2 regions of the Streptomyces sp. DSM 40868 genome follow, and region 1 is predicted to be linked to the other one. Evidence: predicted binding sites of a transcription regulator. Region 1 holds the regulator's gene; the other holds the start of a gene.

The links. Region 1 encodes HrcA, which represses chaperone genes, less so after heat shock. Its sites were predicted from a motif close to TTNGCACTCNGNNNNNCNGAGTGCNAA; they were not measured.
Region 2: a site for HrcA is predicted at 13,343-13,369, ahead of groES (co-chaperone GroES). Genes of this name have one in related genera too.

What each region holds. Positions count from the first base shown of each region.
Region 1 covers NZ_CP050504.1:3,182,223-3,197,612, reverse strand. Annotated here, with positions in the region: gene HB370_RS14395 (long-chain fatty acid--CoA ligase) at 1-1,838, shown strand, start outside; partial or broken gene HB370_RS14390 (SpoIIE family protein phosphatase) at 2,023-3,844, shown strand; gene hemW (radical SAM family heme chaperone HemW) at 3,885-5,117, shown strand; gene HB370_RS14380 (Uma2 family endonuclease) at 5,217-5,792, shown strand; gene HB370_RS14375 (DUF3097 domain-containing protein) at 5,770-6,585, opposite strand; gene HB370_RS14370 (MBL fold metallo-hydrolase) at 6,654-7,376, opposite strand; gene hrcA (heat-inducible transcriptional repressor HrcA) at 7,538-8,554, shown strand; gene dnaJ (molecular chaperone DnaJ) at 8,555-9,691, shown strand; gene HB370_RS14355 (nitronate monooxygenase) at 9,791-10,894, shown strand; gene HB370_RS14350 (16S rRNA (uracil(1498)-N(3))-methyltransferase) at 10,891-11,628, shown strand; gene HB370_RS14345 (VOC family protein) at 11,648-12,040, shown strand; gene HB370_RS14340 (S41 family peptidase) at 12,170-15,328, shown strand.
Region 2 covers NZ_CP050504.1:5,305,811-5,321,200, reverse strand. Annotated here, with positions in the region: gene HB370_RS24440 (glycerol-3-phosphate dehydrogenase/oxidase) at 1-127, opposite strand, end outside; gene HB370_RS24435 (nucleotide sugar dehydrogenase) at 407-1,615, shown strand; gene HB370_RS24430 (GuaB3 family IMP dehydrogenase-related protein) at 2,172-3,296, opposite strand; gene guaB (IMP dehydrogenase) at 3,435-4,943, opposite strand; gene HB370_RS24420 (sigma-70 family RNA polymerase sigma factor) at 5,107-5,694, opposite strand; gene HB370_RS24415 (response regulator transcription factor) at 6,335-6,946, opposite strand; gene HB370_RS24410 (WhiB family transcriptional regulator) at 7,328-7,657, shown strand; gene HB370_RS24405 (LysR family transcriptional regulator) at 7,785-8,684, opposite strand; gene HB370_RS24400 (MOSC domain-containing protein) at 8,766-9,434, shown strand; gene HB370_RS24395 (SDR family oxidoreductase) at 9,509-10,282, shown strand; gene HB370_RS24390 (ester cyclase) at 10,371-11,078, shown strand; gene groL (chaperonin GroEL) at 11,142-12,767, opposite strand; gene groES (co-chaperone GroES) at 12,887-13,195, opposite strand; gene HB370_RS24375 (polysaccharide deacetylase family protein) at 13,453-14,274, opposite strand; gene HB370_RS24370 (polysaccharide deacetylase family protein) at 14,271-15,203, opposite strand; gene HB370_RS24365 (methyltransferase domain-containing protein) at 15,294-15,390, shown strand, end outside.

The DNA.
Region 1 (15,390 bases):
CGTCCGTGGCGGCCCTCTTCCTGGAGCGCGTGGCGGCCACACCGGACGCCGAGGCCTACCGTCACCCCGTTCCGCCGGCCGCGGGCGAGGGCCCCGACGACTGGGCGTCGCTCAGCTGGGCGGAGGCGGCCGAACGGGTGTACGCGATCGCGGCCGGGCTCATCGAGCTGGGCATCGAGCCCGAGCAGCGGGTGGCACTCGCCTCCTCCACGCGCGTCGAGTGGATCCTCGCCGACCTCGGCATCATGTGCGCCGGCGGTGCCACCACGACCATCTACCCGCAGACCAACGCCGACGAGTCCGCGTTCATCCTCTCCGACTCCGAGAGCCGCGTGCTGATCGCCGAGGACGCGGCACAGCTGGCCAAGGCCGTGGCGAAGCGCCCCGAGCTGCCCGCGCTCGCCAAGGTCGTGGTGATCGACCCGGCCGGCGTGGAGACCGGCGACTGGGTGATCAGCCTCGCCGAGCTGGAGGAGCGTGGCGCCGCCTACCTGGAGCAGCACCCGCAGCTGATCAAGGAGCGGGTCGGCGCGATCACCAGAGAGCAGCTCGCCACCCTCATCTACACCTCCGGCACCACCGGCCGCCCCAAGGGCGTGCGCCTGCCGCACGACAACTGGGCGTACATGGCCAAGGCGATCGCCGCGACCGGCCTGGTCACCATCGACGACGTCCAGTACCTGTGGCTGCCGCTCGCGCACGTCTTCGGCAAGGTGCTCACCTCCGGCCAGATCGAGGTCGGGCACGTCACCGCGGTCGACGGCCGCGCAGACAAGATCATCGAGAACCTTCCGGTGGTGCGGCCGACGTACATGGCGGCCGTGCCGCGCATCTTCGAGAAGGTGTACAACGGCGTGGCGGCCAAGGCCCGCGAGGGCGGCGCGGCCAAGTACAAGGTCTTCCAGTGGGCCGCCGAGGTCGCCCGCGAGTACGCCAAGGTCACCCAGGACAACTTCCGCCGCACCGGTGTCGCCTCGGCGCCGTTCGGGCTCGCCGCCAAGCACAAGGTGGCCGACACCCTCGTCTACGCCAAGCTCCGCGAGGCATTCGGCGGCCGGCTGCGCGCCTGTGTCTCCGGCGCCTCCGCGCTCGCGCCGGAGATCGGCTACTTCTTCGCCGGCGCCGGCATCCACATCCTGGAGGGCTACGGCCTGACCGAGACCTCCGCGGCCTCCTTCGTCAACCCCGGCGAGGCCTACCGCACCGGCACGGTCGGCAAGCCGCTGCCCGGCACCGAGGTCCGCATCGCCGACGACGGCGAGATCCTGCTGCGCGGCCCCGGCATCATGCAGGGCTACCACCAGCAGCCCGAGAAGACCGCCGAGGTGCTGGAGTCCGACGGCTGGTTCCACACCGGTGACATCGGCGAGCTGTCGCCCGACGGCTATCTGCGCATCACCGACCGCAAGAAGGACCTCATCAAGACCTCCGGCGGCAAGTACGTCGCGCCGGCCGAGATCGAGGGCCAGTTCAAGGCGGTGTGCCCGTACGTGTCCAACATCCTCGTGCACGGCGCCGACCGGAACTACTGCACCGCCCTGATCGCCCTGGACGAGCCCGCGATCCTCCAGTGGGCGAAGGAGAACGGCCTGGAGGGCAGGTCGTACGCCGAGGTCGTCGCCGCGCCGCAGACGGTGGAGCTGATCGACGGGTACGTGCGGCAGCTCAACGCCGGGCTCCAGCGCTGGCAGACCGTCAAGAAGTTCCGGCTGCTGCCGCGCGACCTCGACGTGGAGCACGGCGAGATCACGCCGAGCCTGAAGCTGAAGCGGCCGGTGGTGGAGCGGGCGTACAAGGACCTGATCGACGAGATGTACGCCGGCACCAGGGAGGCGTAGACCGCGGGCCGCCCACGGTTTCGCGCCACGCGGCGCACCCGCGCGCGGGCGTGGCCCCACGCCCCTCACACTCACCGACGCTCGAATTTAACGCTCACCGGCGCTCGAAAGGTTCCGTCTTCCGGTCAGTTCCGTGACTCGGCGCTTATAGGCGGGTCCGGTCTGTCACCCTGGCCGCATGGACATGGCGGCCATACCCGCACAGCGGGACAACGAGTCTCAGCCAGACTCGGCAACACGGGGGCGGGCCACGCTGCCCGGCAGCCCCCTCGCCCCGGGGTCGGCCCGCGCGCTGGTGCGGGCCGCGCTGGCCGAGGCGCCCGGCGTCCCGGCGCGGCTCGCCGACGACGCGATGGCGGTCGTCAGCGAACTGGTCACCAACGCCGTCGTACACGCCGGCACGGACGTGCACGTCGAGTGGCGGCTGGAGGAGAGCGGCGCGTTCGTGATCGAGGTGTGCGACCGGCACCCCTCCCGCGCCCCACGGGAAGCCGGCGGCGAGGCGCCGTACGACACCCCCGAGTACGGGCGCGGGCTGCGGCTCGTCGCCACGCTCGCCGAATCCTGGGGCGTCACCTACCGCGCCGGTGCCAAGACCGTCTGGGCCCGGCTGCCCCCGGGCGGCAGCGACACCCCGGACGACCCCGCCCCCGGGCCCGCCCTGGAGGCCGCCGAGGACCTCGCCCCGCGGCCGCGGCGCGCCGACGGCGACCGGGACTGGCTCGGCCGGGGCGCCCTGTCCTTCCTCGCCGAGGCATCCGACCTGCTCGCCGGACAGCTCGACGAGAACCTGGTCGCCGCGCTCACCGGCCAGCTGATCGTGCCCCGGCTCGCCGACTGGTGCGCGGTCTGGCTGGAGGACGAGGCGACCGTCCGCGGCGGCGCCCGCGACGGCCCCGCCCGGGTCTGGCACGCCAGCGAGGCCCGCATCGAGGAACTGCGCGCCGCGCTGGAGAAGGAGCCGCCGCGCCCGCCGGACGCGACGCGCTCCGGCCCTGAGCCCCACCCCTGAGACCGGCCACGCGCTCGGCCCGCACGGCGCCGACGGCACGGCGCTGGCCTACCGGCTGGTCGCGGGCGGCCGGCCGCTCGGCACGCTGGTCATCGGCCGGTGCGGGCCGGCCGGCTTCCCCGACGAGATCACCGGCCTGGTGGAGGACCTGAGCCGACGGGTCGCCCTGGCCATCGGCGCGGCCCGCCAGTACGCCCGCCAGGCCACCATCAGCGCCGTGCTCCAGCGCGGTCTGCTGCCCGGCGCGGTCGCCGAGATCCCCGGCGTGCGCAGCGCGCTCGTCTACGAACCCTGCGACCAGGGCGGCCCCAGCGGCGACTTCTACGACCTGTTCCCGGCCGGCGACGGACGCTGGTGCTTCGCCGTCGGCGACGTCCAGGGCAAGGGCCCCGAGGCGGCCGTGGTGATCGGCCTCGCCCGGCCCTGGCTGCGGCTGCTGGCCCGCGAGGGCTACGGCGTCGCCGACGTCCTGGACCGCCTCAACCAGCTGCTGCTGGACGACGCCACCGAGGCGGCCGACGCCGCGGCCCGCGCCCTGGTCGCCGCGGGCGGCCGGCCGCCGGGCCTCGGGGACGGCCCGCAGACGCGCTTCCTCTCCCTCCTCTACGGCGAGCTGACCCCGCACGCCGACGGGGTCCGCTGCACCCTCGCCTCCGCCGGTCACCCGCTGCCGCTGGTCCTCGCCCCGGACGGCACCGTGCGCACCGTCGCCCGCCCGCAGACCCTGCTCGGCGTGGTGGAGGACGAGACGTACACCAGCGAGACCGTGGAGCTGCGGTCCGGCGACAGCCTGCTGTGCGTCACCGACGGGGTGACCGAGCGGCGCTCCGGCAGCCGCCAGTTCGACGACGGCGACGGCCTCGCCCACGCCCTGTCCGGCTGCGCCGGGCTCGGCGCCGAGCTGATCGCGGAGCGCATCCGCCGCCTGGTCCACGACTTCGGCACCGACCTGCCCGGGGACGACCTGGCCCTGCTGGTGCTCCAGGCCGAGTGAGGCGGCCGCGCGACGTTCGCGGTGCTGGACAATGGAAGGCATGCCTTCCGCACTCCCCGACGGCGAGCCCGTCCCCGCCGACGGCGCGCTGCCCGGCTCCGCGCTCGCCGGGGCCGCCGCCCGCCCGCTCGGCTTCTACCTGCACGTCCCGTACTGCGCGACCCGCTGCGGCTACTGCGACTTCAACACCTACACCGCGACCGAGCTGCGCGGCACCGGGGGGGTGCTCGCCTCCCGGGACAACTACGCCGACACCCTCGTCCAGGAGATCCGGCTGGCGCGGAAGGTGCTGGGCGACGACCCCCGCGAGGTCCGTACGGTGTTCGTCGGGGGCGGTACGCCGACGCTGCTGGCCGCCGGGGACCTGGTGCGGATGCTGGGGGTGATCCGCGAGGAGTTCGGACTCGCGCCGGACGCGGAGATCACCACGGAGGCGAACCCGGAGTCCGTCGACCCCGCCTACCTGGCCACCCTCCGCGAGGGCGGCTTCAACCGGATCTCCTTCGGCATGCAGAGCGCCCGGCAGCACGTGCTGAAGGTCCTGGACCGCACCCACACCCCCGGACGCCCCGAGGCGTGCGTGGCGGAGGCCAGGGCGGCGGGCTTCGAGCACGTGAACCTGGACCTGATCTACGGCACGCCGGGGGAGAGCGACGACGACTGGCGGACCTCGCTGGAGGCCGCCCTGAGCGCCGGGCCCGACCACGTCAGCGCCTACGCGCTCATCGTGGAGGAGGGCACCCAGCTGGCCCGCCGGATCCGCCGGGGCGAGGTCCCGATGACCGACGACGACGTGCACGCCGACCGGTACCTGATCGCCGAGGAGACGCTGAGCCGGGCGGGCTTCGAGTGGTACGAGGTCTCCAACTGGGCCACCTCCGAGGCGGGCCGTTGCCTGCACAACGAGCTGTACTGGCGCGGCGCCGACTGGTGGGGCGCCGGACCGGGCGCGCACTCGCACGTGGGCGGCGTGCGCTGGTGGAACGTGAAGCACCCCGGCGCGTACGCGGCGGCGCTCGCCGACGGACGCTCTCCGGGCGCCGGCCGCGAGATCCTCTCCGACGAGGACCGCCGCGTGGAACGCATCCTCCTGGAACTGCGGCTGCGCGAGGGCGTCCCCATGTCCCTGCTGAAGGAGGAGGGCCTCGCGGCCTCCCGCCGCGCCCTGGCGGACGGACTCCTCCAGGAGCAGCCCTACGAGGAGGGCCGGGCCGTGCTGACCCTGCGGGGGCGGCTGCTGGCGGACGCGGTGGTGCGGGACCTGGTGGACTGATCACTCGGGCGAGTGGATCCCCCCGGAGCGCCCGTTCGGTCCCTAACCTGGTTCGTAGGCTGCCGCCAAAAGGACGCGGCGGATGTGGAGGCCACGGAGATGACCGCTGTGGACGAGCGCAGGATGACTCAGTTCTTCGAGGGTTTCGAGCCCCCGGAGGGCGCCAAAGCCGAGCTTCTTCGGGGGGTACTCGTGATGATGTCCAGCCCTGACATCGTGCACAACTGGATCGTTGCCGATGTTCAGGACCAGATTCCCCGGCGTTGGGCTCGCCTGCAGACTCAGGATGTCGACATCGTCGGCGAGGCCAGTGAGCCTGTGCCGGACCTGGTTGTCCTGCCCAAGGACTCTCTGCCGAGTTCGGGGCGGTTGATGCCGTGCCAACTGATCACGATGGTGCTGGAGGTCGTCTCCAAGTCCAGCGTCCATCAGGACTACGTGGTCAAGCGCTCGATCTACGCGGCGGGCGGAATCCCCACCTACCTGGTCATCGACCCGATCATGGCGCAGTGCGTCCTGCTGACGAAGCCCACGGGTCAAGGGGAGGACGCCGACTACCACGCTCAGGAAATCATCAAGTTCGGCGAGCCGGTCCCGATGGACGATCTCGGGCTGGAACTCGACACCAGCGAGTTCGGAACCCTTCCCGACGTCAGGCCCCACCGCTACCCGTGACGAAGTCGATCAGTTCCTCCACGCGGCCCAGCAGTTCCGGCTCCAGGTCCTTGTAGGAGCCCACCCGTTTCAGGATCGCCTGCCACACCGCGCCGGTGTTCTCCGCCGGCCAGCCCAGTGCCCGGCACACCCCCGTCTTCCAGTCCTGGCCCTTCGGGACCGTCGGCCATGCCTCGATGCCCAGGGAGGACGGCTTCACCGCCTGCCAGATGTCGATGAACGGGTGACCGACGACCAGGGCGTGCTCGCTGGTGACCGACTGGGCGATCCGCCACTCCTTGGTGCCCGGCACCAGATGGTCCACCAGGACGCCCAGGCGGGCGTCGGGGCCCGGGGCGAAGGACTCCACGACGGCCGGCAGGTCGTCCACGCCCTCCAGGTACTCCACGACCACGCCCTCGACGCGCAGGTCGTCGCCCCAGACCTTCTCGACCAGCTCGGCGTCGTGCCGACCCTCCACGTAGATACGGCCGGCGCGGGCCACGCGCGCGCGTGCCTGGGGGACGGCGATCGAGCCGGACGCCGTACGGGTGGGGCGGGCCGGGGCCGAGGCCGGGCGGACCAGGGTGACGACCCTGCCCTCCAGCAGGAAGCCGCGCGGTTCCAGGGGGAAGACACGGTGCTTGCCGAAGCGGTCCTCCAGGGTCACCGTGCCCGCCTCGCAGCGGATCACCGCCCCGCAGAACCCGGTACCGGCCTCCTCCACCACCAGCCCCGGGTCGGCCGGGACCTCCGGCGCCGGTTTCGGTTTCTTCTTCCACGGAGGGGTGAGGTCGGCGGAGTACTGGCGCATTCGGATGACGATAGGAGAAGCCGCGCCGTGACCAGCGCGACACGCCGGGATGCGAAGAGAACCGCCGTTCAGATCACGCCGAACCGTGCCGCCAGCTCGTCCCGTTGACGTCGTACGAACGCCGCGTCCACCGCCGCCCCGTGACCGGGCACGTACACCGCGTCCTCGCCGCCCAGCGCCAGCAGCCGGTCCAGGGCGTCCGGCCAGCGGGCGGGGACCGCGTCCGGGCCGGCCTGGGGCTCGCCGGACTCCTCCACCAGGTCGCCGCAGAAGACGACCTCCGGGGAGCCGGGAACCAGCACCGCGAGGTCGTGGGCGGTGTGGCCCGGGCCCACGTTGGCCAGCAGCGCCTGGCGACCGCCGCCGAGGTCCAGCGTCCACTCGCCGGACACCAGGTGCCGGGGCGTGACCAGCGCGTCCACCGCCTCGTCGGCGTCGGCGACCGGCAGCCCGTTGCGCACCGCGTCCAGCCGCAGCTCCGCCCGCTCGAACGCGAACACCGCGTCCAGGCCGACCGCCCCGTACACCTCCGCCCCGGCGAACACCGCCGCGCCGAAGACATGGTCGAAGTGCGGATGGGTGAGCGCGAGATGGGTCACACGGCCACCCGCCAGCTCCTCGGCCCGCGCCCGCAGCCGGACCCCCTCCGCCAGGCTCGAACCGGCGTCCACGAGCAGCGCCGTCCCCTCGCCCACGACCAGCCCCGCCGTGCAGTCCCAGCCCGGCAGCCGGCACCGCCCCACCCCGGCCGCCAGCCGTTCCCACCCCAGCTCTTCCCAAGTCACGCTCATACCCGCGACGCTAGCGGTACGACCCGGCGGCGCGGCCCGACCTTGCCCAGGGTGTACCCGACGGCCGTACACTGGGCCGGGGAATGCTGGCACTCGCGTGGGAAGAGTGCCAGGCGGACGACCCGACGGGACGAGGGACGACGTGCTGGAGGTGCGCGCGAATGCTGAGTGAACGCAGGCTTCAGGTACTGCGCGCCATCGTCCAGGACTATGTGGGCACCGAGGAGCCGGTCGGTTCCAAGGCGCTCACCGAGCGGCACAACCTCGGCGTCTCCCCGGCCACCGTCCGCAACGACATGGCGGCCCTGGAGGACGAGGGGTACATCGCGCAGCCGCACACCAGCGCGGGGCGCATCCCCACCGACAAGGGCTACCGCCTGTTCGTCGACAAGCTCGCGGGCGTGAAGCCGATGACCGCGCCCGAGCGGCGGGCGATCCAGAACTTCCTGGAGGGCGCCGTCGACCTCGACGACGTCGTGGCACGCACGGTGCGGCTGCTCGCGCAGCTGACCCGGCAGGTCGCCGTCGTGCAGTACCCGTCGCTGACCCGGTCCACGGTCCGGCACGTGGAGCTGCTCTCGCTCGCCCCGGCGCGCGTGATGCTCGTGCTGATCACCGACACCGGCCGGGTCGAGCAGCGTATGGTCGACTGCCCGGCCCCGTTCGGCGAGGCCTCGCTGGCGGATCTGCGGGCCCGGCTGAACAGCAGGGTCGCGGGCCGCCGGTTCACCGATGTGCCGATGCTGGTCGAGGACCTGCCGGACGCCTTCGAGCCGGAGGACCGAGGTACGGTCTCCACGGTGCTCTCCACCCTGCTGGAGACACTCGTGGAGGAGAACGAGGAGCGGCTGATGATCGGCGGTACCGCCAATCTCACCCGCTTCGGGCACGACTTCCCCCTCACGATCAGGCCCGTCCTGGAGGCATTGGAGGAGCAGGTCGTGCTCCTCAAACTCCTCGGCGAGGCGAAAGACCCGGGCGTGACCGTGCGCATCGGCCACGAGAACGCCCACGAGGGACTCAACTCCACGTCCGTCGTGTCGGTCGGTTACGGTTCGGGCGGCGAGGCGGTTGCCAAGCTCGGCGTGGTCGGACCGACCCGCATGGACTACCCGGGAACGATGGGAGCGGTACGCGCAGTGGCACGGTACGTCGGACAGATCCTGGCGGAGTCGTAAGTGGCCACGGACTACTACGCCGTTCTCGGCGTGCGCCGCGACGCGTCGCAGGATGAGATCAAGAAGGCGTTCCGGCGGCTCGCGCGCGAGCTGCACCCGGACGTCAACCCGGATCCGAAGACCCAGGAGCGGTTCAAGGAGATCAACGCCGCTTACGAGGTGCTGTCGGACCCGCAGAAGAAGCAGGTCTACGACCTCGGCGGCGACCCGCTCTCGCAGTCCGGCGGCGCCGGCGCGGGCGGCTTCGGGGCCGGCGGCTTCGGCAACTTCTCCGACATCATGGACGCGTTCTTCGGTACGGCGTCGCAGCGCGGGCCGCGCTCGCGCACCCGGCGCGGCCAGGACGCGATGATCCGGATCGAGGTCGAGCTGGACGAGGCGGCCTTCGGGACGACCAAGGACATCCAGGTCGACACCGCCATCGTCTGCAACACCTGCAACGGCGAGGGCGCGGCCCCCGGCACGTCCGCGCAGACGTGTGACATGTGCCGCGGCCGGGGCGAGGTCTCGCAGGTCACCCGGTCCTTCCTGGGCCAGGTCATGACCTCCCGGCCGTGCCCGCAGTGCCAGGGCTTCGGCACGGTCGTGCCGACCCCGTGCCCGGAGTGCGCCGGCGACGGCCGCGTGCGCTCCCGCCGCACGCTCACCGTGAAGATCCCGGCCGGTGTCGACAACGGCACCCGGATCCAGCTCGCGGGCGAGGGCGAGGTCGGCCCCGGCGGCGGCCCGGCCGGCGATCTGTACGTGGAGATCCACGAACTGCCGCACCCGACCTTCCAGCGGCGCGGCGACGACCTGCACTGCACGGTCACCATCCCGATGACGGCCGCGGCGCTCGGCACCAAGGTCCCGCTGGAGACCCTGGACGGCATGGAGGAGGTCGACATCCGGCCCGGCACCCAGTCCGGCCAGTCGATCCCGCTGCACGACCGCGGTGTCACGCATCTGCGCGGCGGCGGCCGGGGCGACCTGATCGTGCACGTCGAGGTGCAGACCCCGACCAAGCTGGACCCCGAGCAGGAACGCCTGCTGCGCGAACTGGCCAAGCTCCGCGGCGAGGAACGGCCCCAGGGCCAGTTCCAGCCGGGACAGCAGGGCCTGTTCTCGCGGCTGAAGGACGCGTTCAACGGCCGCTGAACCATGGGGGCGCCTCCGGGGTGTGCCGGGGGCGTCTCAGGGGCGTTCCGGGGGATGCCCCGATTCCGGCCGGTCGGACGGACGTGACACCATGCGGTCATGTCCTCCGCGCTGACCGATCTCTTTCCCCTCCCGATCGTGCAGGCACCCATGGCGGGCGGGGTCTCCGTCCCGCAGCTCGCCGCCGCCGTCTGCGAGGCCGGCGGCCTCGGGTTCCTCGCCGCCGGGTACAAGACCGCCGACGGGATGTACCAGGAGATCAAGCGACTGCGCGGGCTCACGAGCCGCCCGTTCGGCGTCAACGTGTTCATGCCGCAGCCCGAGCTCGCGGAGTCCGGCGCCGTCGAGGTCTACGCCCACCAGCTGGCCGGCGAGGCCGCCTGGTACGAGACCGAGCTGGGCGACCCGGACAGCGGCCGGGACGACGGCTACGACGCCAAGCTGGCCGTCCTGCTCGACGACCCGGTCCCGGTGGTCTCCTTCCACTTCGGCGTGCCGGACCGCGAGGTCATCGCGCGGCTGCGCCGGGCGGGGACGCTCACCCTGGTCACCGCCACCACCGCGGAGGAGGCCCGCGCGATCGAGGCGGCCGGGGCGGACGCGGTGATCGCGCAGGGCGCGGAGGCCGGCGGCCACTTGGGCACCCACCGCGACTCGCCCGAGGACGACGGCGCGGGCATCGGGCTGCTGTCGCTTCTCGCGCAGGTCCGCGAGGCGGTGGACATCCCGGTCGTCGCCGCCGGCGGCATCATGCGCGGCGGCCAGATCGCCGCCGTCCTCGCGGCCGGCGCCGACGCGGCCCAGCTCGGCACCGCCTTCCTCGCCACCGACGAGTCCGGCGCGCCAGACCCGCACAAACGGGCGCTGACCGACCCCCTCTTCACGCGCACCCGGCTGACCCGCGCCTTCAGCGGCCGCCCGGCCCGCTCCCTGGTCAACCGCTTCCTGCGCGAACACGGTCCGTACGCGCCCGCCGCCTACCCGGACGTCCACCACCTCACCTCGCCGCTGCGCAAGGCCGCCGCGAAGGCCGGTGACGCGCAGGGCATGGCGCTGTGGGCGGGACAGGGCCACCGGATGGCCCGGGAGCTGCCGGCCGGACGGCTGGTGGAGGTGCTGGCGGCGGAACTCGCCGAGGCCCGGACAGCGTTGTCGGACGCATCCTGTAAGGACGAATCCCGTAAGGGGGGTGAGGGCGCGTGACCGCCCCCGTCTTCGTCGTGGAGCACTTCGAGCCGGACGGCGACCGGTACGTCCTGGAGGGCGCCGAGGGCCGCCACGCCGTCTCCGTGAAGCGGCTGCGGCCCGGCGAGGAGGTCGTCCTCACCGACGGCGCCGGGCGCTACGCGGTGGGCGAGGTGACCGGCACCGAGGGCAAGGACCGTCTGATCGTCCGCATGGACCCGGTGACCGAGGAACCGGCGCCGAACCCGCGGATCACCGTCGTCCAGGCCCTGCCCAAGGGCGACCGGGGGGAGGTCGCCGTCGAGACCATGACCGAGGTCGGCGTCGACGCGGTCGTGCCCTGGCAGGCGTCCCGCTGCATCACCCAGTGGAAGGGCGACCGCGGGCTGAAGGCCCTCGGCAAGTGGCGGGCCACCGCCCGCGAGGCCGGCAAGCAGTCCCGCCGGGTCCGCTTCCCCGAGGTCGCGGACGCGGCGACGACCAAGCAGGTGGCCGCGCTGCTCGCCCGCGCCGACTTCGCCGCAGTGCTCCACGAGAGCGGCACGGAGCGTCTGGCCACCGCCCAGCTGCCCACCGAGGGCGAGATCGTGCTGGTCGTCGGACCGGAGGGGGGCGTCTCCCCGGAGGAGCTGGCGCTCTTCGCCGAGGCCGGTGCCGCGCCGTACGTCCTCGGCCCGACCGTCCTGCGCACCTCCACCGCCGGCACCGCCGCCGCGGCCCTGCTGCTGGGCCGCACCGGCCGCTGGTCCTAGACCACCGCTCGGAGACACCGTGGAACTCGCCCAAGTCCGGCTCCTGGTCAGTGACTTCGCCGCCTGCTACCGCTTCTACGCCGATGTCCTCGGCCTCAAGCCGCAGTCCGGCGCCACCGGGGGACCGTACGAGAAGTTCAGCCCGCACACCGGCTCCGCCGGGATCGCCCTCCAGGACCGCTCGATGATGGCCGGGGTCCTGGCCGAGCTGGGCGACACCGCCACCGGGCACCGCTCCCTGGTCGTGCTGCGCGTCGACGACCTCGATGCCTACTGCGCGGGGATCACCGCCCGGGGCGCGACCCTGCTGCACGGCCCGGCGCCCATGACCGACCGCATGCGCGTGGCCCATCTGAAGGACCCGGAGGGCAACTTGGTGGAACTCCAGGAGTGGCTGCTGCTGCGCGGCTGACCGCGAGTGACCGGAAACCGGGGGCGGGCCGGGCCCGTCGCTGCGTAGAGTGACGGGGTGACTCAGGGCGCTTCGACGGGAAACACGCACGGCTCCGGCTACCTCCGGTTCCCCCATCTGCACGGCGACTTGGTGACCTTCGTCGCCGAGGACGACGTATGGCTCGCCCCGCTGGACGGCGGCCGGGCCTGGCGGGTCAGCGCCGACAACATGCCGGTGACCCATCCCCGCCTGTCACCGGACGGACGGCACCTCGCCTGGACCTCCACCCGGGACGGCGCCCCCGAGGTGCATGTCGCCCCGGTCGACGGCGGGCCCGCCGAGCGGCTGACGTACTGGGGCAACTCCCGTACGGAGGTGCGCGGCTGGACCCCGGACGGACGGGTGCTCGCGCTGGGCGCGCACGGCCGCCACAGCTTCCGGCACACCTGGGCGCACGCCGTCCCGCTGGACGGCGGCCCGGCCGAGACCCTGCCCTACGGCCCGGTCGGAAGCGTCGCCCTCGGCCCGGCCACCGTGCTGCTGTCCGCGCCGATGGGCCGGGAGGCCGCCTACTGGAAGCGCTACCGGGGCGGCACGGCGGGCAAGCTGTGGATCGACCGGGCCGCCCAAGGCGCGGAAGGCGCCGGGGAGTTCGTCCGGCTGCACGAGGACCTCGACGGGAACATCGAGTGCCCGGTGTGGGTCGGCGACCGCATCGCGTTCCTCTCCGACCACGAGGGCACCGGCGCGCTCTACTCCTCCCTCGAGGACGGCTCCGACCTGCGCCGGCACACCCCCCTCGGGGGCTTCTACGCCCGGCACGCGGCCGGTGACGGCACCCGGGTCGTCTACAGCTCGGCCGGTGAACTGTGGCTGCTGGACGACCTGGAGGGCGCCGAGCCGCGCCGGCTGGAGATCCGGCTCGGCGGGCCCCGCGTGGACCTCAGGCCGTACCCGGTCAACGCCTCCCGCTGGTTCGGCGAGGCGTCCCCCGACCACACCGCGCGCGGCAGCGCCGTCTGCGTGCGCGGCGGCGTCCACTGGGTCACCCACCGCTCCGGCCCCGCCCGCGCCCTGGCCGCCACCCCCGGCGTCCGCGCCCGGATGCCGCGCGCCTTCCGCGCCGACGGCGAGGAATGGGTGGTGTGGGTGACGGACGCCGAGGGCGAGGACGCCCTGGAGTTCGCCCCGGCGACCGGCACCGTGCCCGGCGCCCCGCCGCGCCGGCTCGCCGCCGGACAGCTCGGCCGGGTCCTGGAACTGGCCATGGCGCCCGACGGCAGCCGGGCCGCCGTCGCCGCGCACGACGGCCGGCTGCTGCTGGTCGAGCGCGAGACCGGCGAGGTCCGCGAGGTCGACCGCAGCGACGACGGCGAGGTCTCCGGCCTCGCCTTCTCCCCGGACTCCGCCTGGCTGGCCTGGTCCCACCCCGGCCCGCGCCCGCTGTCCCAGCTGCGCATCGCCCACACCACCGACCTGTCGGTCACCGAGGCGACCCCGCTGCGCTTCCAGGACTACGCGCCCGCCTTCACCCTCGACGGCAAACACCTGGCGTTCCTCTCCAACCGCGCCTTCGACCCGGTCTACGACGAACACGTCTTCGACCTCGCCTTCGTGGTGGGCGCCCGGCCGCACCTGATCACGCTGGCCGCCACCACGCCCTCGCCGTTCGGCCCGCAGCGCCACGGCCGCCCCTTCGAGACCCCCGACAAGGACGAGACCCCCGACAGCGAGGGCACCCCGGCCACCCGCATCGACCTCGAAGGGCTCGCCGACCGGATAGTCCCCTTCCCGGTGGAGGCCGGCCGCTACTCCACGCTGCGCGCCGCCAAGGACGGCGTCCTCTGGCTGCGCCACCCCGTGCGGGGCGTCCTCGGCACCGCCCGCGCCCACCCCGAGGACCCCGACCCGCACACCGAGCTGGAGCGCTACGACCTCGCCCAGCGCCGCCTGGAGCACCTCTCCGCCGACGCCGACCACTTCGAGGTCAGCGGCGACGGCAAACGCCTGCTGCTGTGGAGCGACGGCCGGCTGCGGGTCGTGCCCAGCGACCGCCGTACCGGCAGCGACGACGACGGCGACACCAGCGTCACCGTGGACCTCGCCCGGGTCCGGGGGACCGTCGACCCGGCCGCCGAGTGGCGGCAGATGTACGACGAGACGGGCCGCCTCATGCGCGACCACTTCTGGCGCCCCGACCTCGGCGGCGCCGACTGGGCCGGCATCCTCGACCGCTACCGCCCGCTGCTGGCCCGCCTCGCCACCCACAGCGACCTGGTGGACCTGCTGTGGGAGGTGCACGGCGAACTCGGCACCTCGCACGCCTACGTCACCCCGCGCGGCGGCTCCGGACGCGCCCGGCACGGTCTGCTCGGTGCCGACATCTCCCGGCACGAGGACGGCAGCTGGCGCATCGACCGGATCCTGCCGGCGGAGACCTCCGACCCGGACGCCCGCTCCCCGCTCGCCGCGCCCGGCGTCGCGGTGCGCCCCGGGGACGCCGTCATCGCGGTGGCCGGGCACCCGGTCGACCCGGTGACGGGCCCGGGCCCGCTGCTGGCCGGCACGGCGGGCCACCCGGTGGAGCTGACCGTCTCCCCGGCCGGCGGGGGCGAACCCCGGCACACCGTCGTCGTCCCCATCGCCGACGAGGAACCCCTGCGCTACCACGCCTGGGTCGCCGACCGCCGCGCCCACGTCCACGCGGCCTCCGGCGGCCGCCTCGGCTACCTCCACGTCCCCGACATGCAGGCGCCGGGCTGGGCCCAGATCCACCGCGACCTGCGCGTGGAGGTCGCCCGCGAGGGACTCGTGGTCGACGTCCGGGAGAACCGGGGCGGCCACACCTCCCAGCTGGTGGTGGAGAAGCTGGCCCGCCGGATCATCGGCTGGGACCTGGCGCGCGGCATGCGCCCCACCAGCTACCCGCTCGACGCGCCGCGCGGCCCGGTCGTGGCCGTCGCCAACGAGTTCTCCGGCTCGGACGGCGACATCGTCAACGCGGCGATCAAGGCCCTCGGCATCGGCCCGGTAGTCGGCACCCGCACCTGGGGCGGGGTCATCGGCATCGACAGCCGCTACCGCCTGGTCGACGGCACCCTGGTCACCCAGCCGAAGTACGCGATCTGGCTGGAGGGGATGGGCTGGGACGTGGAGAACCACGGGGTGGACCCGGACGTGGAGGTCGTCCAGCGGCCCCAGGACTGGGCATCCGGCACGGACGCCCAACTGGACGCGGCGATCGCGCTCGCGCTGGAGGCGCTGGAGACGAACCCCGCGAAGACGCCTCCGGGGCTCCCGGACTGAGCGGTGCCGACCCGCCCCCGACGGGCTACCATGCCAACCCTGTTGATCACCCCTGAAAGCGA
Region 2 (15,390 bases), 2.1 Mb from region 1:
TGACCGCGTCCAGCGCGGTGCCGGCGCCGACCACGCCGCCGCCGACCACCAGCACGTCCAGCTCGCGTTCCGCCATCGCCGCCAGTGCCTCGGCGCGCTGCGCCGGCCCCAGTGTCGCTGTCCTCACCGCTGCCTCCCGCTGTCGCTGACTCGCTCGCGTCGGCCGCACCCGGTGGGCGTAGCCCCGTCATGCCCTCCTCATGCCCAAATGATGACCGCGATGCGCCGCTTCAGCCACCACGGGCCTCCCACCTGTGGACAACTCGCGCACAACCACGGCAAGACACACAAACACAATCACACATAACGGTCATATGTGTACCTAGTCTGTCAGTGCGCTCGCTCTTGCTGTCCACAGCGGTTGCGCACCTGTCCCGCTTCGGCTACTGGGAAGGACGGCCCACGCATGCCCGCAGACCTCGCCGTCATCGGACTCGGCCCCTACGGACTGCCGCTCGCCCAGGCCGCCGTCGCCGCCGGCGTCCGCACCGCCGGCTACTCCACCGGCCCCGAGACGGGCCCGCTCAGCGCCGCCGAGCTGCGCCGGATGCACTCCGCCGGCTTCCGGCTCGCCACCGACCCGGCCCAGCTCGGCCGGGTGCGCACCGCGGTGATCTGCGCGCCCACCCCGCGCGGCGCCGACGGCGGCCTGGACCTCGGCCAGGTCGAGGCCGCCGCCCGCACCCTGGCCGCACACCTGCGCCCGCACACCACGGTCATCCTGGAGTCCCCCGTACTGCCCGGGACCACGGAGGAGTTCCTGCGCCCGCTGCTGGAGGACGGCTCGGGTCTGCGGGCCGGCCGCGACTTCCACCTCGCCTACTCCCCCAGCCGCGTCGACCCCGGCAGCCGAGCCCACACGCCGGCCTGCACCCCGAGGGTCATCGGCGGTCTCACCCCCGCCTGCACCGAGTCCGCCGCCGCGTTCTACGGCCGGCTCACCGACAAGGTGGTCCGCGCACGCGGGCTGCGCGAGGCGGAGACCGTGCAGTTGCTGGAGACCAACTACCGGCACGTGAACATCGCGCTGGTCAACGAGATGGCCGTGCTCTGCCACGAGCTGGGCGTGGACCTGTGGGACGTCATCCGGTGCGCGGAGACCAAGCCCTTCGGCTTCCAGGCGTTCCGGCCGGGCCCGGGCGTCGGCGGGCACGGCGCCGCACAGGACCTGACCGGGCACGCGACCCGCACCCTGCGCATGGTCGAGCTGGCCCAGCAGGTCAACAGCCGGATGCCCCGGTACGTCGTCCAGCGCGCCGCCACGCTCCTGAACGAGCACGGCAAGTCCGCGCGCGGGGCCAGGGTGCTGTTGCTCGGCGTCACCTACAAGCCCGACCTCGCCGACCTCCAGGGCACGCCCGCGCGCGAGATCGCCGTCCGGCTGATGGAGTTCGGCGCGTCCGTGAGCTACCACGACCCGTACGTGCCCGCCTGGAACGTCCTGGACCGCCCGGTCCCGCGCGCCGACTCCCTCTACGAGGCCGCAGCCGACGCCGACCTCACGATCCTGCTCCAGCACCACCGCACGTACGACTTGCAGGGCCTGTCGGTGAAGGCCCAGCTGCTGCTCGACACCCGGGGCGCCACACCCACGGGGGCGGCGCACCGGTTGTGAAAGGGGGCGCGCGGGGGTGTGGGGGCCGGGGACTGGTGGCGTCGGAAATTCCCCGCCGGTACCTTGGGGACAGACGGAGCCCACCGCAGCGGGTAACTACGGCGGGCTCCTGGATGGATCACGGAGTGTCCACCCCTAGTTCTCATAGGGGTGGCCGCTCACCATCCGAAGATCCGCAAGATCCACCTCCTCCGGAACTTCACCAGCCAAAGGCGAGTGCGGTCCCAGCGGTCGGGCTTGCGGTGGCGTCCCATGGGCGCCCCCTTCCACGATGCCGCCCAGAGACCCGGTAGGCGGTCCGTCTGGAATTCGGGCCGGGCCCCGAGGGCGGGAGCCCGGTCCAGATCCTTGGAAGGGGGCGGCCCAGAGAGCTCGGGTCGCCGGTCACGGACATCACCGGCCCGCTACGCCCGTTCGGCCCACATTCGCCCCGAACACAACCGTGCGCCCCCTTTCGCGCAGTGCGCCCCCGGGCACGAGCGCCCGGGCATGCGAAAGGGCCGGCCGTCCGCTCGGGACGACCGGCCCTCGGGGCGTCGCGGGGACCGCCCGGCGACTACCGCCGGTGCTGGCTGTCCGCCACCGTCACCTCGACCCGCTGGAACTCCTTCAGCTCGCTGTAGCCGGTGGTGGCCATGGCGCGGCGCAGTGCACCGAAGAAGTTCATCGAGCCGTCCGGGGTGTGCGACGGACCGGTGAGGATCTCCTCGATCGTGCCGACCGTGCCGAGGCCCACCTTCTTGCCGCGGGGCAGTTCCTCGTTGACCGCCTCCATGCCCCAGTGGTGGCCCTTGCCGGGCGCGTCCGTCGCACGGGCCAGCGGGGAGCCCATCATGACGGCGTCGGCGCCGCAGGCGATCGCCTTGGGCAGGTCGCCGGACCAGCCGACACCGCCGTCCGCGATCACGTGCACGTACCGGCCGCCGGACTCGTCCATGTAGTCCCGGCGGGCCGCGGCCACGTCGGCGACGGCCGTCGCCATCGGGACCTGGATGCCGAGGACGTTGCGCGTGGTGTGCGCGGCGCCACCGCCGAAGCCGACCAGCACACCGGCCGCACCGGTGCGCATCAGGTGCAGCGCGGCGGTGTACGTGGCGCAGCCGCCGACGATCACCGGCACGTCCAGCTCGTAGATGAACTGCTTGAGGTTCAGCGGCTCGTGCGAGGACGACACGTGCTCCGCCGACACCGTGGTGCCCCGGATCACGAAGATGTCCACGCCCGCGTCCACCACCGCCTTGGAGAACTGGGCGGTGCGCTGCGGGGAGAGCGCGGCGGCGGTGACCACACCGGCGTCGCGCACCTCCTTGATGCGGGCGCCGATCAGCTCCTCCTTGATCGGCGCCGCGTAGATCTCCTGGAGGCGGCGGGTCGCCTGCTCGGCGGGCAGCTCGGCGATCTCGTCCAGCAGCGGCTGCGGGTCCTCGTACCGGGTCCACAGGCCCTCGAGGTTCAGCACGCCGAGGCCGCCCAGCTCACCGATGCGGATCGCGGTGGCCGGGGAGACCACGGAGTCCATGGGGGCGGCCAGGAACGGCAGCTCGAAGCGGTAGGCGTCGATCTGCCAGGCGATCGAGACCTCCTTCGGGTCCCGCGTACGGCGGCTGGGGACGACGGCGATGTCGTCGAAGGCGTACGCCCGGCGGCCGCGCTTGCCGCGCCCGATCTCGATCTCAGTCACGTCTTGGCCTTTCCCTGATGCGTTTCAGCGTCTTCCAGTATCGCCGACGGCTGTGCCGGCGACCCCCCACCTATACGGCGAGGGCGGCCCCGGAGCCGTCCGGAGCCGCCCTCGAAGAGCCTCACGCGTGTGCGCGCGTCACTTCTTGCCGCTGTAGTTCGGTGCCTCGACCGTCATCTGGATGTCGTGGGGGTGGCTCTCCTTCAGGCCCGCCGACGTGATCCGGACGAACCGGCCGTTGGCCTGCAGCTCGGGCACGGTCCTGCCGCCGACGTAGAACATCGACTGGCGCAGGCCGCCGACCAGCTGGTGGACGACGGAGGACAGCGGGCCCCGGTAGGGCACCTGGCCCTCGATGCCCTCGGGGATCAGCTGCTCGTCGGAGGCGACGCCCTCCTGGAAGTAGCGGTCCTTGGAGAAGGAGCGGCGGTCGCCACGGGACTGCATGGCGCCGAGGGAGCCCATGCCGCGGTACGACTTGAACTGCTTGCCGTTGATGAACAGCAGCTCGCCCGGGGACTCCTCGCAGCCCGCGAGCAGCGAGCCGAGCATCACCGTGTCGGCGCCCGCGACCAGGGCCTTGGCGATGTCGCCGGAGTACTGCAGACCGCCGTCACCGATCACCGGGACACCGGCGTCCTTGGCGGCGAGCGCGGCCTCGTAGATCGCGGTGACCTGCGGCACGCCGACGCCGGCGACGACGCGGGTGGTGCAGATGGAGCCGGGACCGACACCGACCTTGATGCCGTCGGCGCCCGCGTCGACCAGGGCCTGGGCGCCGTCGCGGGTGGCGACGTTGCCGCCGATGACGTCGACGCCGGAGGAGTTCGACTTGATCTTGGCGATCATGTCGCCGACCAGCCGGGAGTGGCCGTGCGCGGTGTCCACGACGATGAAGTCGACACCGGCCTCGATCAGGGCCTGGGCGCGCTCGAAGGCGTCACCGGCCACACCGACCGCCGCGCCGACCAGCAGACGGCCCTCGGCGTCCTTGGCGGCGTTCGGGTACTGCTCCGCCTTGACGAAGTCCTTGACGGTGATCAGGCCCTTGAGGATGCCCTCGTCGTCGACCAGCGGCAGCTTCTCGATCTTGTGCTTGCGCAGCAGCTCCATGGCCTCCGGGCCGGAGATGCCGACCTTGCCGGTGACCAGCGGCATCGGGGTCATGACCTCGTGCACGCGGCGGCTGCGGTCGCTCTCGAAGGCCATGTCACGGTTGGTGACGATGCCGAGGAGCCGCTTGTCGCCGTCGGTCACCGGGACACCGCTGATGCGGAACTTGGCGCACAGCGCGTCGGCCTCGGCGAGCGTGGCCTCCGGGTGGATGGTGATCGGGTCGGTCACCATGCCGGACTCGGAGCGCTTCACCAGGTCGACCTGGTTGGCCTGGTCCTCGATGGAGAGGTTGCGGTGCAGGACGCCGACACCGCCCTGGCGGGCCATCGCGATCGCCATGCGGGACTCGGTCACCTTGTCCATGGCGGCGGACAGCAGCGGGATGTTGACCCGCACATTGCGGGAGACGTACGAGGTGGTGTCGATCTCGTCGGGCGCCATGTCCGACGGGCCCGGCAGCAACAGCACGTCGTCGTAGGTCAGCCCGAGTGTCGCGAATTTACCGGGCACTCCGTCGACGTTGGCAGTCATGACACCTTCCCCAAATGGCCTTGATCGGTGCGGATGTCCATGCTAACGGGAAGCATCGCTAGCAAATTCCACGGTAACGGCTCGCTTCAGGCTTCGTATCTTCGTACGAAACCGTCGGTGCGCATACGCGGGGACGGAGCTACGGCGGCTCCGTCCAGGGGGATTACTGCTCGGCGAGCGCCCTGAGACGGCTCAGCGCCCGGTGCTGGGCCACGCGGACCGCCCCGGGTGACATTCCCAACATCTGCCCGGTCTCCTCCGCGGTCAAGCCCACGGCGATGCGCAACAGAAGCAGTTCCCGCTGGTTCTCCGGGAGGTTGGCCAGCAGTTTCTTGGCCCACTCGGCATCGCTGCTGAGCAGGGCGCGCTCCTCCGGGCCGAGGGAGTCGTCGGGCCGCTCGGGCATCTCGTCGGACGGCACCGCCGTCGACCCCGGGTGCCGCATGGCGGCGCGCTGGAGGTCGGCGACCTTGTGGGAGGCGATGGCGAAGACGAACGCCTCGAAGGGCCGGCCGGTGTCGCGGTAGCGCGGCAGCGCGAGCAGGACGGCGACGCAGACCTCCTGGGCGAGGTCCTCCACGAAGTGACGGGCGTCGCCGGGGAGCCGGGACAGCCGCGTACGGCAGTAGCGCAGCGCCAGCGGATGCACCCGGGCCAGCAGGTCGTGCGTGGCCTGCGCGTCCCCGTCGACGGCACGGTGCACGAGCGCACCGATCGCCCCAGGGGCCGTGCCCGCCTCGTCGTCGCGCATCGGTCCATGGTGCCCTGTGGCCGCGCGGTCCGTCGCATCGTGCTCGTGGTTGTGCACCGAAGCGTTATGAGCAGGTGCGCCGGCACTCATCCCCTGCGCCCTCCCCTTCCGCTCGACCGACTCGTCCCCGAGAGACTCCACATCTCAAGGATGCGGCATCCGCGCCGAAACGAGCATCGCGCGTCCGGCGGGCCGCCTTGCGCGCGCCCTTCCGTGGGCCCGGCAGAGCGTACGCCGATCGGCCGCACACCCCGCACCGGGGGCGCCCACCTGCGCCGGAGCACCACCTTTGGGCGCCGCGCGCCGGAACGCGCGCCCGCCCGCCGGGGTGAACGACGGCACGTACGGCGGCGATCCGTACGGCGGGGTCGTGCACCGGCGTGAACTCGGACACGGCCGCCACCGGTGCGGCGACGGCAGGCCGGCTGGCCGGGCGCCGAAACAGGACCATGCGGGTCCGGGCCTGACCCGACCGGAGCCCCGCAGGGCGCGACCCGCTCGGACGCCCCGGCCGCGCATACCCGCGACCCGCACGACGGACGGGCAGCCCGGGCCGCCGCCCCGGCCGGGGTGGCCGGGCCCCGGCCCGCCACCCGGGCGTCGGCCCCGGCCCGTCACCCGGAGCGCCGGCCCCGGCGGGTCAGCGGACCAGGCCCCAGCGGAACCCGAGGGCCACCGCGTGGGCGCGGTCGGAGGCGCCCAGTTTCTTGAACAGCCGGCGGGCGTGCGTCTTGACCGTGTCCTCGGAGAGGAACAGCTCGCGGCCGATCTCGGCGTTGGAGCGGCCGTGGCTCATGCCTTCCAGGACCTGGATCTCGCGCGCGGTGAGCGTGGGCGCCGCGCCCATCTCCGCCGAGCGCAGCCGGCGCGGGGCGAGCCGCCAGGTCGGGTCGGCGAGCGCCTGGGTCACGGTGGCCCGCAGCTCCGCGCGCGAGGCGTCCTTGTGCAGGTAGCCACGGGCGCCGGCGGCGACCGCGAGGGCCACGCCGTCCAGGTCCTCGGCAACGGTGAGCATGATGATGCGCGCGCCCGGGTCGGCGGAGAGCAGCCGGCGCACGGTCTCGACACCGCCCAGACCGGGCATGCGCACGTCCATCAGGATGAGGTCGGAGCGGTCGGCGCCCCAGCGGCGGAGGACTTCCTCGCCGTTGGCCGCCGTCGTCACACGCTCGACACCGGGCACGGTCGCGACCGCGCGGCGGAGCGCTTCTCGGGCAAGCGGGGAGTCGTCGCAGACGAGGACGGATGTCATGACCGCCCTCCGCAGCTGATGCGCGTCACCTTGAGCCTCCAGGCTGGTACGGAATCGTCACCTGTGCGGTCGACCGTCTCGGACGCCTGCCCGAGCGCTTGTTCTTTCAACCGCCTCCGCACTCTCAACGACGGTCACTCGAAAGAGTTACGGGCCCGCGTGCCGTCTTCGGCACTCTATGTGAGGGGACGGACACGGTGCAGACATGCTCGTCGGACTCTCAACTTTTCATCACAACCTATGACCCATTTGGCCCCTTTTCTTCCCGTTTCGCAGTGTCCGGGGCTAGATTCGCAATGAGTCATATTTTCATCTCCTTAGACCGGAGATGTACGGTCGTTGGCACCGTACCCGCCCAGATCGGCGACAAGGGGTCACGTAATGGCAGATTTCTCCCGCCTTCCCGGACCGAACGCGGACCTGTGGGACTGGCAGCTGCTGGCTGCCTGCCGCGGCGTGGACAGCTCGCTCTTCTTCCACCCGGAGGGCGAGCGCGGGGCGGCTCGGAGCGCTCGCGAGAACTCGGCCAAAGAGGTCTGCATGAGGTGCCCGGTCCGCGCGGAGTGCGCGGCGCACGCGCTGGCGGTGCGCGAGCCGTACGGCGTCTGGGGCGGCCTGACCGAGGACGAGCGCGAGGAGTTGATGGGGCGGGCGCGCAACCGGCTGGTGACGGCCTCCACCACCAGCGGGGACACCGCTCAGGATCACTGAAGGAACGTTTCTTTAGGCAGGGTTCGCCGACCGGGTGCGTCCCCCCGTCCCGCGCAGGGGCGCGCGCCCGTGCCGACGGCGCCGTGCCCCTCCGCGCGCCCAGACCGCCGTACGCGCCCGGCCGCCGCTACATCCGCCCGGCCGCCCGGGCCAGTTGCTCCAGCGTCGCCGCCACGGCCGGCACCTGGGCCAGGTCGGGCAGGGTCAGGGCGACGATCTCGCGTCGTACCGCCGGTTCCAGCCGCACCGCGCGCACGCCTCGCGGCCGTACCGACTCCACGGCCAGCCGGGGCAGCACGGCGACCCCGAGACTCGCGCCGACCAGCCCGACCACGGCGGGATAGTCGTCGGTGGCGAAGTCGATGCGCGGGGTGAACCCGGCCCCCTCGCACACCTCGACCAGCTGGCCGCGGCAGCGCGGGCAGCCCGCGATCCACGGTTCCTGGGCCAGCTCGCCGATGGCGACACTCTCCGCGCGCGCGAGCCGGTGCCGTTCGGGCACCAGGGCGACCAGGCGGTCCGTCAGCAGGGGGCGTACCACGAGGTCGTCCCAGTCCTCGGCGACCGCGGCGCCCTCGTAGCGGAAGGCCAGGGCGAGGTCGCAGTCGCCCTCCCGCAGCAGGGTCACGGACTTCGGCGGCTCGGCCTCCTCCAGCGAGACCCGGGTGCCGGGGTGGGCGGCGCGCAGGGCGGCCAGGGCCGTCGGGACCAGCGTGGAGCTGCCGCTGGGGAAGGAGACCAGCCGGACCCGGCCCGCGCGCAGCCCGGCGATGGCGGCGACCTCCTCCTCGGCAGCGGTGAGCCCGGCGAGGATCCCGGAGGCGTGCCGGACGAGGGCCTCGCCGGCCTGGGTGAGGCGCATCTCGCGTCCGTTGCGGACCAGCAGCGGGGTGCCGACCGATGCCTCCAGGGCCTTCATCTGCTGGCTGACGGCGGGCTGGGTGCAGCCCAGTTCGCGCCCGGCCGCCGAGAAGGAGCCGGTGGTGGCGACGGCGCGCAGGACGCGGAGATGACGAGCCTCGATCACCTTTCGAGCATAAGGCAGCCTTTGGGCGGTGCGCCCGATAACGCGTCGCCGCTTTGGGCCTCGATCGCTTAGCGTGCTGGGATGAAGCTTCTTTCCGTCAATGTGGGCCGTCCGCGGCCGGTGCCCTACACGAGCCAGCCGGACGGTGTGACCGGCATCGACAAGCAGCCCGCCGAGGGGCCGGTGCGGGTGGCGGCGCCCGGTCCGAAGGGGGTCGGCGCGAGTGGGCTGGCCGGGGACGCGGTGTGCGACACGCGCCATCACGGCGGGGACGACCAGGCGGTGTACGCGTACGCCCGCGAGGACCTCGACGCGTGGGAACGGGAACTGGGCCGGCCCCTGGCCAACGGCTGCTTCGGCGAGAACCTGACGACGGACGGTCTGGACGTCTCCGGGGCGCTGATCGGCGAGCGCTGGCGGATCGGCCCGCAGGTGGTGCTGGAGGTGACCGCGGGCCGCATCCCGTGCGCCACGTTCCAGGGCCACATGGGCGAACGCGGCTGGGTCAAGAGGTTCACCCGGAAGGCCGCGACGGGTGCCTACCTCCGGGTGATCGAGCCGGGTGAGATCCGCTCGGGCGACCCGGTGGAGATCCTGTACCGGCCGGACCACGGGGTGACGGCGGCGATGCAGTTCCGCGCGGTCACCACCGAGCGCGAGCTGCTGCCCCGGCTGCTCGCGGCGGGCGAGGCGCTGCACTCGGAGACCCTGGCGCAGGCCCGGAAGTACGTGGCGGGGCAGCAGGCCTGACCGGCCGTCGGCCGGCGCGGGACGGCCTCGCGCGGTCAGCGGAGGCTGTCGGTCCGGGTCACTACGCTTGGGCCATGACAACGGCTCTGATTACGGGATCGACCGCGGGGATCGGTGCCGCGTTCGCGCGGCGGCTGGCGGCGGACGGGCAGGACCTGGTGCTGGTGGCCCGGGACACCGGGCGGCTGCGCGAGCAGGCGACGGAACTGCACGACCGGCACGGCGTCGAGGTGGAGGTGCTGCCCGCCGATCTCTCCCTGGACGAGGGCATCGAGGCGGTGGCCGCCCGGCTCGGCGACCGGAAGAACCCGGTCGACCTGCTGATCAACAACGCCGGCTTCGGCAACAAGGGCCGCTATCTGGACGTCTCGATGGCGGACGAGCTGCGGATGCTGAAGGTGCACTGCGAGGCGGTGCTGCGGCTGACCTCGGCGGCGGCCGGGGCGATGCGCGAGCGCGGCCGGGGCGGGGTGGTGAACGTCGCCTCGGTGGCCGCCTTCGTGCCGCGCGGCACCTACGGCGCGTCGAAGGCTTGGGTCGTGCAGTTCACCCAGGGCGCGGCGCGGGACCTGGCGGGCAGCGGGGTCCGGCTGATGGCGCTGTGTCCGGGGTTCGTGCGCACCGAGTTCCACCAGCGGGCCGGGATGGGCACGGACAACATCCCCGGCTGGCTGTGGCTGGACGCCGACAAGCTGGTGGCGGCGGCCCTGGCCGACCTGGCCCGGGGCAGGACGGTGTCCATCCCGGATCCCCGGTACAAGGCGCTGATGGGGCTGGTGAAGGTCACGCCGCGCGGGCTGCTGGGCGGGATCAGCTCCCGTACGGGGCGCAAGTACGGGCCGCGGTGACGGGCTGACCGGCGCGCGGGTGGCGCCGCCGTCCCGGTGGGAAAATGGGCGGGACGGTTACCGGGCCAGGGGGGCCGGAGGCGGCGTCATGACCTTCGTACAGCTCATCGAGTGCAGGACGAGCCGGCTGGACGAGATGAACCGGCTGATGGACGAGTGGCTCCAGCGGACCCACGGCAGACGGACGGCGACGCACGCGGTGGTGGGCCGGGACCGCTCGGACGCGTCGCACGTGGTGGAGGTCGTGGAGTACCCCTCGTACGAGGAGGCGCGGCGGGACACCGGCCTCCCGGAGGCGGAGCGGATCGTCCGGGAGCTGGCCGAGCTGTGCGAGGAGCGGCCGACGTTCACCGGTCTGGACGTCGTACGGGACGAGCGGCCGGCGGAGCGTGCCGTGCGCCGGTTCTTCCGGGCACTGGGCACGGCGGGCGAGCTGCCGCCGCTGAACGACCTGCTGGACGAGGACGTCCACAGCCGGGATCCGATGAATCCGCAGGACACCATCGGGCTGGACAACGCGCGCGCCGAGTTCCGGATGTGGCGCGGCGCCTTCGACTTCGCGTTCACGGTCGAGGACGTGCTCGCCGAGGGCGACCGGGCCTGCGCCCGCTGGTCCTGGCGCGGCACGCACCGGGGCGACTTCCTGGGGATCACACCCACCGGCCGGCAGGTCGCCATGACCGGGATGACCCTGTTCCGGTTCGGCCCCACCGGAAAGATCACCGAGCTGTGGTGGCAGCACGACCAGCTGGGCCTGATGCAGCAGCTGGGGGCGCTGGACGAGCTGGAGCGGTAGGCGGACAGGGCGAAGGCCCGGCACCCTCGGCGGGTACCGGGCCTTCACTCACGGGTTGCGGCCTCAGTGGGCGTGGCCGTGGCTGTGGCCCGCGGCGGCCGGCTCTTCCTCTTCCTTCTTCTCGACGACCAGGGTCTCGGTCGTGAGCAGCAGGGAGGCGATGGAGGCGGCGTTCTCCAGGGCGGAGCGGGTGACCTTGACCGGGTCGATGACGCCGGCCTTGATCAGGTCGCCGTACTCGCCGGTGGCGGCGTTGTAGCCCTGGCCCTTGTCCAGGTCCTTGACCTTGGACACGATGACGTAGCCCTCCTGGCCGGCGTTCTCGCCGATCCAGCGCAGCGGCTCGACCACGGCGTTGCGGACCACGGCGACACCGGTGGCCTCGTCGCCGGTCTTGTCGAGGTTGCCCTCGAGGACCTTGGAGGCGTGGACCAGAGCGGAGCCACCACCGGAGACGATGCCCTCCTCGACCGCGGCGCGGGTCGCGGAGATGGCGTCCTCCAGACGGTGCTTCTTCTCCTTCAGCTCCACCTCGGTGGCGGCGCCGACCTTGATCACGCACACGCCGCCGGCCAGCTTCGCGAGGCGCTCCTGGAGCTTCTCGCGGTCCCAGTCGGAGTCGGTGTTCTCGATCTCGGCCTTGATCTGGGCGACGCGGCCCTGCACGTCCTCGGACTTGCCGGCGCCGTCGACGATCGTGGTGTCGTCCTTGGTGACGGTGACGCGGCGGGCGGAGCCGAGCACGTCGAGGCCGACCTGGTCGATCTTGAGACCGACCTCCTCGGAGATGACGGTGGCGCCGGTGAGGACGGCCATGTCCTGGAGCATCGCCTTGCGGCGGTCGCCGAAGCCGGGGGCCTTCACCGCGACGGCGTTGAAGGTGCCGCGGATCTTGTTGACGACCAGGGTCGACAGGGCCTCGCCCTCGACGTCCTCGGCGATGATCAGCAGCGGCTTGGAGGAGCCGGCCTGGATGACCTTCTCCAGCAGCGGCAGGAGGTCCGCGATGGCGGAGATCTTGCCCTGGTTGATGAGGATGTACGGGTCCTCCAGGACGGCCTCCATGCGCTCCTGGTCCGTCACGAAGTACGGCGACAGGTAGCCCTTGTCGAAGGCCATGCCCTCGGTGAAGTCCAGCTCCAGACCGAAGGTGTTGGACTCCTCGACGGTGATGACACCGTCCTTGCCGACCTTGTCCATCGCCTCGGCGATCAGCTCGCCGACCTGCTGGTCCTGGGCGGACAGCGCGGCGACGGCGGCGATGTCGGACTTCTCGTCGATCGGGCGCGCGGTGGCGAGCAGGTCCTCGGAGACGGCCTTGACGGCGGCGTCGATGCCCTTCTTCAGGGCGGCCGGGGAGGCACCGGCGGCGACGTTCTTCAGGCCCTCGCGGACCAGCGCCTGGGCGAGCACGGTGGCGGTGGTGGTGCCGTCACCAGCGATGTCGTTGGTCTTGGTCGCCACCTCCTTCACCAGCTGGGCGCCGAGGTTCTCGTACGGGTCCTCGATCTCGACCTCGCGGGCGATCGTGACACCGTCGTTGGTGATGGTCGGGGCGCCGAACTTCTTGTCGATGACGACGTTGCGGCCGCGGGGGCCGATCGTCACCTTGACCGTGTCGGCAAGCTTGTTGACGCCGCGCTCAAGGGCGCGACGGGCGTCCTCGTCGAACTTCAGGATCTTCGCCATGGCAGCGGGAGCCCTCTCGGAAATCTGTGGGTGAAAAACGCCGCGCCCCGGGCGCCCGGCTTCTTATCGATTCGCGGGGGCCAGGGGCGCAGCTTCAAGCAGAGAGTCGCTTGAGGTGATTACTTCTCGATGATCGCGAGCACGTCGCGAGCCGAGAGGACGAGGTACTCGTCGCCGTTGTACTTCACCTCGGTGCCGCCGTACTTGCTGTAGAGGACGACGTCGCCGACCTTGACGTCGAGCGGAAGGCGCTCGCCGTTCTCGAACCGGCCCGGGCCCACGGCGAGGACGGCGCCCTCCTGGGGCTTCTCCTTCGCGGTGTCCGGGATGACCAGGCCAGAGGCCGTGGTCTGCTCGGCGTCCAGCGGCTGGACCACGATGCGGTCCTCGAGCGGCTTGATGGCAACCTTGGAGCTGGCGGTCGTCACGATCCGACCTCCCCCTTCGGAGATCTCACGGGGTTAACTGTCTGAGGTGGCGACCAGGTCGATCCGTCGTCGCGGGTGCCGGACCTGCCCGTCGCGTTTGTTGGCACTCTCACCTGCGGAGTGCCAGACCCGAGACTATGACCGGGGTTAGCACTCGGTCAAGCGGAGTGCCAATGCCGTGCGGCGCGTCGGCGGTGAATCGGCCGTCCTGGCGTTGACCGGCGGGCCCGAGGAGCCGGCCCTCCCGGCGACAGGGCCTAGAGGTAGTCCTCCAGGCGGGCCACGGTCAGCCCCCGTTCCTGGGCCGCCCTGAGGACCCGTGCCGTGCGCTCGCGCAGGGGCAGCTCCGTCGACTCGTCGGGGTCCACGAGGACGATGTCGCCGGGGGCGAGGCGGCGGGTGAGGCCGGCCGGGGTGAGGGCGGTGCGCCACAGTACGACCGCGGAGATGCCGCAGTCGGCCGCGGCGCGCAGGGTGGCGGGGTCGTAGGAGCCGTACGGCGGGCGGAACAGGCGGGGGCGGACGCCCAGGCGGGCGCGGAGGCGGTCCTGCTGGCCGCAGATCTCGGCGCGCTGGCCGGCGTACGGCAGCCCGGCCGGGGCCCGGTGGTCGAGGGTGTGGTTCCCGATGCCGGCGCCGAGCGCGCGCAGGCGGGCGAAGTGGCGGTAGCCGGGGGCGGCGATGGAGTCGGTGAGGAACAGGGTGACCGGCAGGCGCAGTTCGCGGACCATGTCGACGAAGCGGGGGTCGCGTTCGGCGCCGTCGTCGTAGGTGAGGAAGACGACCGGGTCGCGGGTGGGGACGTGGTCGATCACCGGGGGCGGGGCGGGGGCCGCCGGGTGTCCGGCGAGCGGCCGGGCCGGGGAGCGGGACAGCGGGCGGGCCGGGTGGGCCGGGGGGCGGGCGAGCGGGCGGGGCAGCCCCCAGTGCCGGTAGTCCCGGCCGGGGGCGGTGGCGTGCGGGCGCACCCCTTCGGCGGCCTTCTTGCCGAGGCGTTCGATGGGGTCGACGGACTGGGCGCAGCCCGTCAGGAGCAGGGCCGAGGCGAGGACCGCGGCGGGGCCCCGCAGGCGCCTCACAGGTAGTCCTCCAGGCGGGCGACGGCGTAGCCCTCGCGGGTGACCTTGTCCAGGAAGCGCCGCATGTCGTCCACCATCGTGCCGTTCCAGTCGTCCCGGCCGCGGAAGTGGGTGAGGACGATGTCGCCGGGGTGCAGCCGGCGGTCCCAGTCGCGGTACTCCCAGTGGTCGACGAAGACCTCCTCGTCCCAGATCGGGGCGTACTTGATGCCGCACTCCTTGGCGGCGCGCAGGGTGTCGCCGTTGTAGTTGCCGTACGGCGGCCGGAAGACGGTGGGCGCCTTGCCGAACTGCTTCTTCATGACGGTCTGCATGCCGCAGATCTCGTCGCGCTGCTCCTCGTAGGACAGGCCGGGCAGGTAGGGGTGGGTGAGGGTGTGGTTGTTCAGGGTGACGCCCTGGGCCTGCATCCGGCGGAAGTAGCCGTAGTCGTCCTCGATGACGTAGTTGCTGAGGAACGCGGTGTACGGCACCTTCAGCTCGCTCATCATGCGCAGGAAGGCCGGGTCCTTCTCGGCGCCGTCGTCGATGGTGAGGAAGACGACCTTCTGCCGGGTGGGGACGGTGGTGAAGACCGGGGGAAGGTTCTCCTCCTCCTGGCCGTCCACCTCGAAGCCGTCCCGGGGGGTGATCCGGGGTTTCTCGGCGGGCGGGGCCGGAGGGGTGAGCGGGGCCCGCTCCAGTCCCCAGCGCCGGGCGGCGGCGGCCAGCCGGGCGTGTTCGGCGGCCTGGCGGGCGCGGGGGTCCAGGGGGCGGGCGGGGCCGCCCTGGGCCGGGGCCGGGGCGGGGTCGCCGGCGCAGCCGGTCAGGAGGGCGGCCAGTGCGAGGGCGGTGGTGGCCGCGGCCGTCTTCGCGGCCCGCGCCCGGCTTCTGCCATCCGCCTTCGCGATCCATGCCCGACTTTTGTCATTTTGTACTACTGCTCGCATGGTGCCGGATCCTCCCAGGCCCCGGCCCGCGCCCCGGGCCGACACCGCCGCCGCGGGCGCACCATCCACCGACTGGCCCACAATGAGCCGGTGAACGACCTCGCTCTGCTCCTCACCCCCGAAGGCCGCGCCCTCCTCGACGAGGTGCGCGACACCGAGCCCGCGCGGGAACTGGCGGTGGCCACCC